3 regions of the Acidovorax sp. GW821-FHT09A11 genome follow, and region 3 is predicted to be linked to each of the others. Evidence: predicted binding sites of a transcription regulator. Region 3 holds the regulator's gene; each other region holds the start of a gene.
The links. The regulator FNR, encoded in region 3, switches genes on or off when oxygen is low (the NO sensors DNR and NnrR bind a similar motif). The targets are predictions, from matches to a motif close to TTGATNNNNATCAA.
Positions count from the first base shown of each region.

Region 1: the regulator FNR is predicted to act here: its motif matches at 2,470-2,483, upstream of AC07PV_RS09940 (universal stress protein).
Region 2: the regulator FNR is predicted to act here: its motif matches at 2,283-2,296, upstream of AC07PV_RS08990 (hemerythrin domain-containing protein).

Region 1 is NZ_JBWKPS010000003.1:507,332-511,989, forward strand. It holds gene AC07PV_RS09925 (hypothetical protein) at 1-351, opposite strand, end outside; gene AC07PV_RS09930 (LysR family transcriptional regulator) at 477-1,436, shown strand; gene AC07PV_RS09935 (metallophosphoesterase) at 1,580-2,425, shown strand; gene AC07PV_RS09940 (universal stress protein) at 2,537-2,959, shown strand; gene AC07PV_RS09945 (TetR/AcrR family transcriptional regulator) at 3,077-3,700, opposite strand; gene AC07PV_RS09950 (helix-turn-helix domain-containing protein) at 3,854-4,658, shown strand, end outside.
Region 2 is NZ_JBWKPS010000003.1:295,456-300,113, reverse strand. It holds gene AC07PV_RS09005 (DUF1800 domain-containing protein) at 1-963, opposite strand, end outside; gene AC07PV_RS09000 (CsbD family protein) at 1,324-1,542, shown strand; gene AC07PV_RS08995 (hypothetical protein) at 1,612-2,193, shown strand; gene AC07PV_RS08990 (hemerythrin domain-containing protein) at 2,364-2,891, shown strand; gene AC07PV_RS08985 (hypothetical protein) at 3,032-3,355, opposite strand; gene creD (cell envelope integrity protein CreD) at 3,352-4,658, opposite strand, start outside.
Region 3 is NZ_JBWKPS010000002.1:382,359-387,016, forward strand. It holds gene AC07PV_RS05805 (cyclic di-GMP phosphodiesterase) at 1-293, opposite strand, end outside; gene AC07PV_RS05810 (sulfite exporter TauE/SafE family protein) at 504-1,262, opposite strand; gene hemN (oxygen-independent coproporphyrinogen III oxidase) at 1,268-2,650, opposite strand; gene fnr (fumarate/nitrate reduction transcriptional regulator Fnr) at 2,837-3,559, shown strand; gene AC07PV_RS05825 (hypothetical protein) at 3,625-3,918, opposite strand; gene AC07PV_RS05830 (FixH family protein) at 3,970-4,251, opposite strand; gene ccoG (cytochrome c oxidase accessory protein CcoG) at 4,324-4,658, opposite strand, start outside.

The sequences.
Region 1 (4,658 bases), on a different contig from region 3:
CCAGGTGCGCTCGTCGTCCGCGGCGCGGCGGCGGTTTTCCGCCCAGGCGCGGCCTGCCACGCGCAGAGCGGCGCCAGCACGGCGTGCCGGGGCGGTCAGCAGGGCCAGGGCGGCGAACGCCACCAGCCACAGCACCATCCACGCGGCCAGCAGGTGGCCTTCGCTCCAGGTGTCGATCACCTGGTTGGCCACGACCAGCAGTGCCGACACGACGGCCGCGAGCAGCAGGGTGGCGGCGCCACGGGCGCCGTCAAAGTTGGCGGCCACGCTCTTCAGAGCGGCGGCGGCGTTTTCGGCGCGGACCACGCCGGGGTGTTCAGTGGGGTAGTCAACGTGTGCAAAGCTGGTCATTTCGGTTTCCCTTTTCTAACGCTTGTGGCGAGATTGCCGGGCGATGGGGTGATATTAGGGTTTACCCTTTGCATGTTCAAGTTTATATTTTGAATCATTGATATTCATAATGGTGATGAATTCCCATGACACCCTTGAACTTCCGCTCGCTGGACCTGAATCTGTTGCGCGTCTTCGACGAGGTGATGGCCGAGCGCAGCCTCACGCGCGCGGCACACAAGCTGTCCATCACCCAGCCCGCCGTGAGCAATGCCATGCGCCGGCTGCGCGACGTGCTGGGGGATGAACTGGTGGTGCGCAGCGGCCAGGGGGTCGAGCCCACGCCCCGCGCCTTGGCGCTGTGGCCCCCCGTGCGCGAGGCCCTGGCCCATCTGCAGGACTCCCTGGCGCCGGGGCGCTTCGAGCCCGCCACGGCCGAGTCCACCTTTGTGCTGGCCATGGCCGATGCCACGGCGGCCACGCTGGTTCCCGCCCTCGTGGAGATCATCGAGCGCGAGGCCCCCGGCATCTCGATCCGGGTGCTGCCCCTGACCACCCGCGACCCCCGGCGCCTGCTCGACGAGGAAGCCGCCGACATGGCGGTAGGCTACTTTCCGGCCGTGCTGGCCGACCTCACGGCACGCGCGCAGTCGGGCGGGGCGGTCGCGTTCGAGAGCCGCCGCCTCTACGACGGGGAATACGTGTGCGTGATGCGCCAGGGCCACCCGCTGGCGGACGCGCCGCTCACCCTGGACGCCTATTGCGCTGCCCGGCACATGCTGGTGAGCTTTTCCGGCCGCCCCTTCGGTTTCATCGACGAGGCGCTGGCCTCCCTGGGCCGCGAGCGCAAGGTAGTGATCACGGTCAACCAGTTCTTCACCGCCGGGCGCGTGGTGTCGGGTTCGGACCTGCTGACGGTGCTGCCGCGCCACTTCGTGCCCGTCACGGGCATCTCCGACGCGCTGGTGCAACGGGCCCTGCCGCTGGACGTCCCGCCCGTGCACGTCGATGCCCTGTGGCGCCGCCGCGGCCCGCAGCAGGCGGCGATGACCTGGCTGCTGCACGCCCTGGCGCGCTCGGCGCGCCGCACCTTTCCCGAACCGTGAGGCCCGGGCGCGGGCATCCCGCCCACCCACCCCAGCGCGGCCTGCCGCGGCAGTGCCTTGCGGCGGGATCTGGCGCATTTCGGGGTGCCGCCAGGGCATTCGCTTCGCCCCTTCCCACCCCGAGCCCGTAGACTGCGCGCTCCATGAACATCCAGCTGCTGTCCGATCTGCACCTTGAGGCGCACCCCCATTTCATCCCCGAACCGGCCCCCGGCGCCGATGTGCTGGTGCTTGCGGGGGACGTGGGCTCCTACCAGCAGGGCTCGCTGCTGCAGGACGATGACTTCGGCCTCGCCCGGTTCTCGCCCCTGGCCCCGTACGCGGGCTGGCCCACGCCGGTGCTCTTCGTGCCCGGCAACCACGAATACGACGCGCAGGATTTCGATGCGGCCCACCAGCGGCTGCGCAGGACCTGCGAACGGCTGGGGATCACCTGGCTGGAGCGGGAGGTGGTCACTCTTCAAGGTGTCCGCTTCGTGGGCACCACGCTCTGGAGCGATTTCGACGCTTTGGCGGACCACGAAGGCACCACCGACCTGGCCAGGCGCCTGAAGCTGCGCGACAAGGCTTTCCGGGCGGCGAATTTCTATCTGCGCAAGACGGGCGGCACCCGCCATGCGCAGCCGTTCCTCGCCGAGGCCGTGCGCGACCAGGCCCTGGTCTGCCAGCAGTGGCTGGCCGACGCGCTCGCGGTCCCGTTCGACGGGCCCACGGTCGTGGCCACGCACTTCGCGCCCAGCCTGCGCAGTGCCGACCCGCGCTACGGCATGGTGCCGGGCACGGCGGGCTTCTGCAACGCGCTGGACGCCCTGCTGCCCCGCGCGCAGCTGTGGCTGCACGGGCACCTGCATGCCCCGAGCGACTACACGGCACGGGGCCTGCGCGAGGACGGCACGCCGTGGCAGTGCCGTGTCGTGGCCAATCCGCTGGGTTATGCGCGCAAGGGCGAGCAGGCGGCGTTCCAGGCGCAGTGCTGCATCACCTTATGATCGGCGCACGGGGCCCTGCCGCCCCGCAGTGCAGAGGAAAAAACATGACCCAGGTCAAGACAACAGAAGTCCGCGCACGTTAGTCTGACCCATTCCTTTTCGGAGAACACCATGAACATCCTGCTTGCTGTCGACGGCAGCGCCTACACCAAGAAAATGCTGGCTTACCTGGCCACCCACGAAGAACTGCTGGGGGGCAACCACCAGTACACGGTGCTCACCGTGCAGGCCCCGCTGCCCGCGCGTGCCCGCGCGGCCCTGGGCAAGGAAGTCGTGGAGAACTACCACGCCGAAGAAGCCGAGAAAATCCTGGCGCCCGTGTGCAAGTTTCTCGCGCGCCACGGTGTGGAGGCCAAGCGCAGCGTCAAGGTCGGCACGGTGGGCGAGAACATCGCCAAGGTGGCCGACAGCGGCAAGTTCGACCTGCTGGTGATGGGCTCCCACGGCCACGGAGCCCTGGCCACCCTGGTCATGGGTTCGGTCACCACGCAGGTGCTGGCCCACAGCAAGGTGCCCGTGCTGCTCGTGCGCTGAGCCCCGCCGCCCGGCGCAGGCCGCGCCCTGCCTCGGCAGGGTTTTTCGCCCACAAGACAAGAAAGCCCGGCATGCCGGGCTTTCTTGCGAGGTACGAAACGCCGGAACGGGCTGCCGCTACCGCGCAGCCAGCCCGTCGAAACAGGTGCGCACCACCAGATCCACGATCTGCGCATCCGAATACTGGCCGCCTTCCTTGAGGAAGCTCACCACCGGGTCACAGGCCCGCGCATACAAGGTGTACAGCACCACCAGCGGTGGCAGCGTGGGGTTGATCACGCCCTCGGCCTGGGCCTGGGTGATCCATTCGCCGATCTGGTCGCTCACCGCCACCAGGCCGTTGAGATAGTCCTTGTTGGCCATGAGCACCGCGCGCAGCGTGGAGTTGCGGCTGGGCAGCAGCGGCATTTCATTGCTCAGCAGGCGCTCCAGCGACCAGCGCACCAGCGCATGGAGCTTTTCGAGGGGTGGCGTTTCGGCGGGCAGGTCCGCCAGATAGGCCCGCACCCGCGCCAGGATCTGCACCATGGCGGCGCTGCACAGCTCTTCCTTGCTGCAAAAGTGCTTGTACAGGCTGGCCTTGGCAATGCCCACGGCGTTGGCCACATCGTCCATGGTCATGGCGTCGAAGGCCTTTTCGCCCAGGAGCTGACAGGTGGACTGGAGGATGGCATCCTCGCGCGCCTGGTGCATCTGCTCCTTGAACGAGGCTTTGGGGGGCTGCGTTTGCATGGCGTCCATTTTATACATCACAGTAAAAAAATAAATGACCAAGTTGCAATGCAACTACGTCGTTCACGTTTTCTCCAGCAGGAATCGTGCCGCGGGCCTGGGCGCGAGGGCGGGCAATCTGCGCTGGTGCACTGCAGCACCCGCCCCCATAATCGCGCCGCCATGTCCACGCCGCACGCCCTGCCATCGACAGTTTTCACCACCGACCAGGGTTCCGGCGAAGAGCGCTTCGAGGCCTGGCGCAGCAGCATTTCGGTGGTCTTCGATGTCGCGCCGCTGGACCGCGATCCGCTGGAGAGCTTCAGTGCATCGGTCACCGCCAGCCACCTGGGCGCCCTGCTGGTGGGCGACCTGCGCTTTGGCCGGCAGCAGTTCTCGCGCGGTACGCCGCGCGTGGCGCGCGACGGGGTCAACCACTACCTGGTGCAGTGGTACCGCAGCGGCGGGTTCGTGGGCCAGCACGACGACGGCGTGGACATGCAGGTGCGCGCGGGCGACATCACCGTGTTCGACCTCGGCCGCACGCAGCGCACCTACGCCAGCCCCTCGCACGTCCTGTCCATCGTCGTGCCCCGCGAGATCGCCGACGAGGCCTTTTGCAGCCCCTCGGCCGACCTGCACGGCACGGTGCTGCGCGGCCACACGGCGCTGGGCGGGCTGCTCAGCGACTACCTGCAGTCGCTGCATCGGCGGCTGCCCACCGTCACCCTCCCCGAGGCGCCCGCCGTGGTGCAGGCCACCACGCAGATGCTGGCGGCCTGCCTGCGCCCGGGCCGCGACACCCTCGCCCAGGCGGAGCCACAGATCCAGGGTGTCACCCTCGGACGCATCCAGCAATACATCGCGCAGCACCTGGGGGCCCCGCTCAGCCCCGAGCTGCTGAGCCGCACGTTCGGCGTCTCGCGCAGCATGCTGTACCGGCTGTTCGAGCCGCTGGGCGGCGTGGCGCACTACGTGCAGCAGCAGC
Region 2 (4,658 bases), on a different contig from region 3:
CGCGAAGGTGGTGCCGGGCACGACGCGCGTGGTTCCCGGCACGGTGGTCGGCGTGTTCTGCGACTGGTCGTAGTCGTAGCCGGTGAACACGCGCGCCAGGTTGGTCACGTCGCTTTGCGTGTAGCTGTCGATGGGCTTGCCCGCGCTGTCGCGTTGGGGCGTGCCATCGGGGTTGAGCAGCACCAGGCCGATCGACATGAGCTGCATCACCTCGCGCGCGTAGTTCTCGTCGGGCTGGCGGCCGGTGGCGGCGTTTTCCTTCTGGTTGCCGCGCGTATTGAGGTAGTAGCCCATGGCCGCGTTGAGCGTCACGTCCTGCAGCAGGTTGCGGTAGTTGCCAAACGCGTTGGCCACCAGCTGGTCCCAGTACCACGCGAGGGCATGGCTGCGCCAGCTCAGGTCCAGGCCCGAGAGCGACACCACGCAGATCTCCGACAGCGCGAGCGCCACCCGCTTGCGCACCCCGTCGCTGGACTGCAGGAGCTGGTGCCAGATCATGTAGTCGCCCGGGTAGGTGTTGTCGTAGTAGGCCGTGTCCTTGTTGACGTCGGCGTAGCCGCGCTGGTTCAGCCAGTCCCAGCCGCTCAGCGACGGGGGGGCGCTGAACTGGCTCTCCAGCCAGCTGGCGTAGGTGGTGGAGCGCAGGGCGGCGATGTCCGCGGTGGAGGCGGAGAACTGGGCCTGCAGCAGGAAGCGCGCGGCCTCCGCGTCCGTCAGCGGCGCCGTGTGGGTTGCGCCGGGCAGCGCGGAACCGGCGCCCGGGCTGGCTGTCGTGCCCTCTTCCCCGCCACCTCCGCCACCGCCGCAGGCCGCCAGCGCCGCGGATGCGGCCAGCCCGGCCAGCAGGGGAAGGGGGTTCTTCGTGTCTTGGGAAGAAACGGCGGCCGGCGCGGGGTGGCGCGGGCTGTCTTGTGCCTCGCCCGCAGTCTGCGTTGCGGGAGGCGCCTCGGAGGTGGTGTGCATGGATCGTGGGGGGTGAAGGTGCGCGTTCAAAACCAGCGCATTTCAGGACTTCACCACATGCCGTTGCGGCGTGGAAACACAAGCGTTACCAAACGAAACAGCTTGCTGGGAAGGGGCCGCGCGTAACAGTGGAGCAGTGATGGCAAATTGCAACACTTTGTTGGCCGCTGGCGAGGGGAGCCGCCCTCGCCGCCGCGCCCTGTCCTTCAGCCGCCGTAGTCCTGTGCTGACGCGTGCTGCGTGGCATGGCCTACGGTCCCCGCCGCGAATCATTTCTAGAGTCAATCCCATCGCATCACGCACCTGTTCCACGCATTCCGGGTGGATGGCTGACGCGAAATCTTTTCGAGGATGCACGCCATGAATGAAGACACCGTCAAGGGCAACTGGAAGCAGTTCAAGGGAAAAATGATCGAGCAGTGGGGCAAGCTCACGAATGACGATTTCGACGTCATCGATGGCAAGCGCGAACAGTTCCTGGGCAAGCTGCAGGAACGCCAGGGCATCGCCCGCGACGCGGCCGAGAAGCAGCTCAGCGACTGGCAGGCCCGCCACCCCGATTTCCGCTTCAACGACTGAGGCCACGGCCCCTTCGTTTCCCGGCCCCTCCCTTCCTATTTCTATCCATTACCGATCGAGGAGAAACCCATGAAATTCACCCGCACCCTGATGGCTTCTGTCGCAGCCGGCCTGCTGGCCACTTCCGCCTTCGCGCTGACGGACGCCGAATACAAGGCTGGCAAGGAACGCATTTCCGCCGACTACAAGGCCAGCAAGCAAAAGTGCGATGGCCTGCAAGGCAACGCCAAGGACATCTGTGTGAAGGAGGCCAAGGGCGCCGAGGACGTGGCCAAGGCCGAGCTCGACGCGCAGCACAAGCCCAGCCCCAAGGCCACCCGCAAGGTCGCCGACGCGCGGGCGGATGCGGCCTACGGCGTCGCCAAGGAAAAGTGCGACGACCTCAAGGGCAATGACAAGGACGTGTGCGAGAAGGATGCGAAGGCAGCCCGCGTGAAGGCCAAGGAAGATGCCAAGGTGGCCGAGACCCAGGCCAAGCCCGCGGACAACGCCGCCGAGAAGAACGCGGCGGTGGCCGAGGCCCGCAAGGATGCCAACGCCGAAAAGAACGATGCCGCCTACAAGGCCGCCAAGGAGCGCTGCGACGCGATGTCCGGCGACCTGAAGTCCAAGTGCGTGGATGACATGAAGCGCATGTACGGCAAGAGCTGAGCGCGCAGGGCCCCGGCCCGCGCCCACCCAGGAGCCCCGCCCCGTGCGGGGCTTTTTTCATGGGATGGCCGCGGCCCTGGGGCGGAACCCTGACCTGCATCAATATGCGGGCCGCCGCGAAAAACTAACCTCGCTCCCCTGTCTTTGACCTGGTGCACAAGGGGATTTGCATGGCTCAACTCGAATGGTCCGACGCCCTGGCCCTGGACCTGGCCCTGATGGACGACACCCACCGTGAGTTCGTCGACCTGCTGGCCGCCGTCGATGGCGCGGACGACGCGCGCCTGCTGGCTGCCTGGCAGGCGCTGGTGGAGCACACCGACCACCATTTCGCGCAGGAGGACGCCTGGATGGCCTCCACGCGCTTCGCATCGGGCAACTGCCACAGCATGCAGCACCGGGTGGTGCTGCAGGTGATGCGTGAAGGCACCGCGCGTGCGCAGCAGGGCGACCTCGCGGTGCTGCGCGTGATGGCCAGCGAACTGGCCCTGTGGTTTCCGCAGCATGCGCAGAGCATGGATGCCGCGCTGGCCCTGCACTTGCGCCGCGTGGGATTCGACCCCGTCTCGGGCGTGGTGCACGCCCCCGGGGCGCTGCCGGGCGAGCTGATCCACGGATGCGGCGGTGCGACCTGCTCGGAGGACGCGGGGGCTCCATCGCCCGCCGCCGCCAGCGCACCGCAGGAAGCGGTGGCCTGACCTTTCTCCCGCCTGCCGGTGCGCCAGGCCCGGCCAGCCGCAATGGCCGGGATGGGCAATGCGCTTCTGTTTTGATAGCTGCCAGCGCTTGCCAATCAAGCGATGGCGGCTATTTTCATCAAGAACCCGGCGCCGGGCACTCAGTGCCGCGGGCTGCGCGGTAGCAGCAGGCCCGCCATGCGCCACGACAGGTCGCGCAGCGCCCTGCGCAAGGCGGGGGAGTCGGTGGGGCCGCAGGCCGCATCGGGGGCGCCGCACGGGTGGTAGGCCGCTTCCAGCACGTGCTGCTTGGCACTGAGCAGCGCCGCCCGGTCCTGCGCCCGCAGGGCCGCCGTCAGCTGGTCGCGGTGGCGCTGGACGCGCTCGGCTTCCGCCGGGGTCAGCGTGGGCACGGGTGCGCCGGTGCATGCCGCCGGGTCTGCCAGGTGCTGCGCCCAGGCTGTCGGCGCGGTGTGCGTTCTCATGCGGCCTCCGCGCGGGGTGCGGTGGGGCGGGCGGCGGGCGGGGTGGGGCGGCTTGGCGCGCCGCCTTGCGACAGCCCGTACCAGTTCACCTTGCGCGTGAGCACCATCACGGCCGCCAGCACCAGGAAGAGCGCGATGGCACCGACGACCAGCGCCGTCTGCTCCAGCTGCAGCAGCAGGTACAGCAGGCCATACAGCAGCGCGATGCCGGCCCCCAGGGGAATGCCACGCGCCAGGCTGCCCAGCATGTGGCTGGCGTAGTAGGCCAGCAGCAGCACGCAGGCGGTCGCCGCCACGGCGTAGGAGGCGCCGAACGGCAGGTGCTCCGACAGGCTCACGAGCAGCAGGAAGAAGCTGCACAGCGCGCTGCCCACCAGCAGGTACTGCACGGGGTGCACGCGCAGTTTTTTCATCAGCTCGAACAGGCCCACGGCCACGAAGGTGAGTGCGATGAACAGCACGCCGTACTTGGTGGCGCGGTCGGAGAGGGAGTAGGGGTTCACCGGGTCGACGAAGGCCACGCTGAAGCTGTCCGCGCAGTCGCCCGGCGTGGCGCCGGAGGGCGCGTCGTCGCCGCGGGCGCCGTCGTCCGCGCCCCCCAGGCAGATGCGCTTGCCGTGGGCGACATCGGCCTGCGCCGTGGTGGCCAGCGACGACAGCCGCCATTGCGCCGAGAAGCCGGTCTTCTTGACCTCCCGCTCCGATGGCAGGAAGCGCCCCGCGAACGAGGGGTGCGGCCAGCTGCTGGTCATCACCACCTCGGTGCTGCCCCCCAGGGGCACGATGGCCAGGCGCTCGGTGCCCACCAGTTCCAGGTCCAGCGTGGCGGTCAGGCCATCGGCCTTGCCGCGCACCGATTCGGGCAGCACGGCGTGCAGGCCCCGGCTGTAGGTGGGGTGGAAGGTGCCGGGCTTGAGGGCCAGGGCCTGGTCCGCCAGCGTGAGCTGCGCCGTGCGGATGCCGCGCGCGTCGCCCACGGCCATCATCGCGATGGGCGCGCCGCAGTGCATGCGCGAGTTCTTCATGGTGCTTTGCGGCTCGAGGCTGGCCAGCGACCCCCACTGCGCCGTGACGTGGGCCTTGAGGTTGTAGGTGTTCACCTTGTGCAGGCCGCGCGCGCGCTCCTCCATCGCCGCGCCCGTGCTCAGCTTGAGCTGCTCGGGCATGGCTGTGAGCAGGAACTCGCGGCGCTGCTCCACCATGCGGCGCTCGTCGCCCTTGCCGGTTTCCACGTCCCAGGTCTCCACGCAGGCGCTGTGGATCATGGGGCCCATCAGCGTCTGCGGCCCGGCCAGGCTGTCGG
Region 3 (4,658 bases):
GCCTCCGGGTCCACGGTGGCCGTGGCGCCGGGGGCATCCGGTCCCTGGGCCGAGGGCACCGTCATCTCCGGCACGCTCCAGGCGGCCGGAACCAGCTCCCGTTGCTCCGGATCGCTTTTCTTGGGGACGTATCGCACCTCGGTGAGCCCCAGTTCCCGCAACGTCGCGATCTGGTCCGCCGATGCCACCCGGAAACTGCTCACCGGGAACGGATGGTGCATCCAGCCCACATCGAGCTGGATGTACATGCCGACGCGCAGTTGGCTGATATCGATGAGGATGGAGGAGTTCACTTCGGGGCGCGCGAAACATGGAGACGTGAATGCCACCAATAGTTACACAGATTATCGCCAGTTCGAAGGCCTTGTCGAAGGAGCCCACCCGCGCCGCGGCGGCACGGCAACACTTGCCTGCCCGAAGGCGCGGGGCGGGGCAATCCCCCTCATGGGGATGTGGGTTACCGAAACCGCCGCGCCCTCAGGCCGCCGCGGCCCGAATGCACGCTAGCGGCACCACAGCGAGGGTTTGTAGACGAGGTCCATCCACAGTGCCCAGCTTGCCACCGCGCAGAGCAGGCCACCGGCGGCGCGCGTCCCCCAGTCCGCGCGCACGGTGTTGAGCCGGGCCCGCAACCGCGTCCAGGCCCAGGGCCCGCCGACCAGCCAGACGCCGCTGCCAATGCCAAAAAGCGCCATGGACAATGCGCCCTCCAGGGGCCCTCCGCTCAAGGCAGCCACCAGCAGCGCCGAATACAGCAAGCCACAGGGCATCAGCGCCCAGAGAAACCCCGCGGCAAGAATGCCTCCCGGGGCACGGACCAGAGGCCGCACGCGCTCCCACACGCCACGGCCCGCCTGCTCCACCCAGAGCGGCTGCCGCGCCTGGACCATCAGCATCAGCCCCCACGCCATCACCGCGACGTGCATCAAGGTCCACGCCGGGCGCAGTGCCATGGTCTGCTGAGTGAGCCACGCCAGGCTGTCCATGGCCAGGGCGGCCAGCCCGCCCGCCAGCGCATATCCCGTCAGGCGGCCCGCATGAAAGGCCACGGCCCGCCGGGCCACGCCACCGCGCGGTGCCCACCGCACCGCCTGCACCTTCGGGGGAGCCCCCTCCGCCGGCGCCCCGGCGCCCGGGGCGGATGCGCAGCCCGCGCTCCCCTGCCCCACCACGGCGCCACAAGGTGCCGAGCACATGGCCAGGCAATGGGACCCGCCAACGAGCCCCATCAACAAGGCAGTCGAGGCAACCGTTGCAAGCATGGGATTCAGATGATGCGTGAAAAACGCGCTCGGTTGCGGTCTGCCTGCAGATATCGGTCGAAAACCATGGCGATGCCGCGCACGAAGAACCAGCCCATGGCCGTGACCTCGACACCGTCGGGCCTCACCTTGACCAGCCCCTGCTCGGCCATGGTGTCGAGTTGCGCCAGTTCGGCGGAGAAATAGTGCCGAAAATCGAGGAGCCAGGCCTGTTCCATGGGCTCGAACAGCAGTTCTCCCTGGCACATCAAGGACATGATGACGGCGCGGCGCACGAGGTCGTCCCGCGTCAGGGCCAGGCCACGCACCACAGGCAGACGCCCCTGGTTCAGCAGGTCGTAGTACTCATCCAGGGTCTTGGCGTTCTGGCTGTAGGTGGCGCCGACCCTGCCAATGGCCGACACGCCCAGGCCGATCAGGTCGCAGTCGGGCTGGGTGCTGTAGCCCTGGAAGTTACGGTGCAGGCGGCCCTGCCGCTTGGCGACGGCCAGCGAGTCCTCCGGCAGCGCGAAGTGGTCCATCCCCACATACACATAGCCGGCGCCCATGAACGCGTCGAGCGAACGGGAGAGCATCGACACCTTGCCGGAGGCTGCGGGCAGTTCGGCGGAGAGGATGCGGCGCTGGGGCTTGAACCGCTCCGGCAGGTGGGCATAGGCATACAGCGCAATGCGATCAGGCCGCAACTGAACCACCTGCGCCAGCGTGCGGTCGAACGACTCCGGCGTCTGGCGCGGCAACCCGTAGATCAGGTCCACATTGATCGATTCGAAGCCGAGCGAGCGCGCGGATTCCACCAGCGAAAACACCTGTTCGGCGGGCTGGATGCGGTGCACCGCCTTCTGGACCTCGGGGTCAAAATCCTGCACGCCAAAACTCAGCCGGTTGAATCCAAGCTCCGCGAGCACGGCAAGCCGGTCGGCATTGACGGTACGGGGGTCCACCTCGATAGAGTACTCCCCGCCCGGCGCCAGGGTGAAGCTGCGCTGGAGCATCGCCATGAGTTCCCGCAAGCCATCGTCCGACAGGAAGGTGGGGGTGCCGCCGCCCAGGTGCAGCTGGCTCACCACCTGGCCCGTGCCGCAGTGCGCCGTGTGCAGATCGATCTCGCGGCTGAGATAGCGCAGATAGACTTCAGCCCGGTCGTGGTGCTTGGTGATGATCTTGTTGCAGGCGCAGTAGTAGCACAGCGACTCGCAAAAGGGGATGTGCACATACAGGGACAAGGGCAGCGCCTTGGTCAGGGTGCCCATGCGGCGCTGCTCGAGGGCGAGGGCGTAGTCCTCCTGGCCGAAGGCTTCCACAAACCGGTCGGCCGTCGGATAGGAGGTATAGCGGGGGCCTGGTACGTCAAAACGGCGCAGCAGGTCAGGCGAAACAGCGGTCATGGGGCGAATCCTTGCGTACACCTTGACTGTGCCGTAAGCTGCCCCCCATGTCCTTGACATGAATCAAGTGATGGAGTGGCCGGAACAGCGACAATTTGATGCATGTCAGTCGCCTGCCCGCCCTCCAAGAGACTCCCTCTTCGGCCATCGGGCGGTATGCTCGAAACCTAACTCCGCCCTGTGCCTATGAACCCGCTCACCATCAAAGTCGCCTGTTCCAATTGCAACCTGCGCGAGCTGTGCATGCCGGTGGGCCTGAGCGAAGAGCAACTGCACCGCATCGACGAGGTCGTTGCAGTTCGCCGCAAGGTGAAGCGCGGCGGCACGCTGTTTCGCAATGGTGAGTCGTTCACCTCGCTTTATGCCATCCGCACCGGCTTTTTCAAGACCTGCGTGGCCACCGAGGACGGGCGCGACCAGGTCACGGGGTTCCAGATGGCGGGCGAGATCATCGGCCTGGACGGCATCGTGAATGACCACCACACCTGCGATGCGGTGGCCCTGGAAGACGCCGAGGTCTGCGTCATGCCGTTTGACCGCATCGAGGAACTGTCCCGCGAGGTCACCGCGCTGCAGCACCACGTGCACAAGATCATGAGCCGCGAGATCGTGCGCGAACACGGCGTGATGCTGCTGCTGGGCAGCATGCGTGCCGAGGAGCGCCTGGCAGCGTTCCTGCTCAATCTGGTGCAGCGCCTGCACGCCCGCGGATTCTCGCAGTCCGAGCTGGTGCTGCGCATGACGCGCGAGGAGATCGGCAGCTACCTGGGCCTCAAGCTCGAGACCGTGAGCCGCACCTTCTCCAAGTTTGTGGAAGAAGGCATTGTCGAAGTCAAGCAGCGCCATGTCCGCATCCTCGAGACCGACGCGCTCAAGCGCATCGTGAACAACCAGTCCGCCTGCCACTGAGCAAGGCGAGCCAGGTCCGCCCGTCCCGGCAACGCCTTGCCACCGGAGCCCGGCCGGTGCGCTGTTCAAGGGCAGGATGATGTCTTTCGGCAATCATCAGGGCGCTCGCCTTCGGGCACGGGGCAGCGGTTGAGTTCAAAGGGCGACATTGCCAGCAGCGTGGTCAACGCGCTGGAGGCCATGGTGATGGCCCAGAACGCAAAGAACGCGAGCGTGTAGACGCCCTGGCGCGACAGGGCCAGCGGCTGCCCGAACCAATGCAGGTCCTGCGGGTCCACCATCGCAAAAACCAGCATCTCCATCGCGCCCGCCATCAGAAAGGCGGGCCATGCAATCCACATCAGGCGTTGCGTCCACATCGGGGTTGTCTCCTGGTAAGGCCGCGCAGACCCGCTGCTCGGCCAGGGGTTTCAGCGTGGCTGGTCCTGAACCGGTGTCGCCGCGTGGTTGCGGCCCTTCATGGCCGGGGCCAGGCTCTTCTCCGGAGCCTCCAGCGTCTTGTTGATTTCGATGCCCTGGCGGTAGTAGTCCTCGGCGACCACGGGGTCTGGCCGCGAAATCGCCAGCCACAGCGTGACAAAGCCCGCCACGATGACGATGGCAGGGCCGGCGATGATCAGCCAGACGTGGCCGAATTTCCACCAGGGCGCAGCGGTGGCGGGGGCGGAGCCGATGGCTGGATTGGATGGCATGGGTGCTTGCTCCTCAAAAATCTTCTCGGTCATACAACGTCCCCGGGGCCGTGCACCGGGGTGCACGTCGCCTCATCGGGGCACCAGGAATACGGACTTCTCGGTCACATGGGCCGCAGCGCCCACCGCCTGCACATCGAACTGCACGGCATGGGAGCCCGGGGGCGCGGAGCCATACGGTATCTGCAGGCGCACGGCCACCCACCGGGACTCCGCGGGGCCAATGTCCACCTCGGCTTCAGAGGCCACCTCCAGCCCGTCCAGGCCGCGGGCGCCGATGCGGTAGCGCTGGGGGCCTTCGGTGGCGTTCATGATCTGCAGGCGGTAGATATTCTCCAGCTTGCCGCCCGCCACGATGCGCGACAGGGCCGCGCGGTCGCGCACCACATCCACCTTGAGCGGCGTGC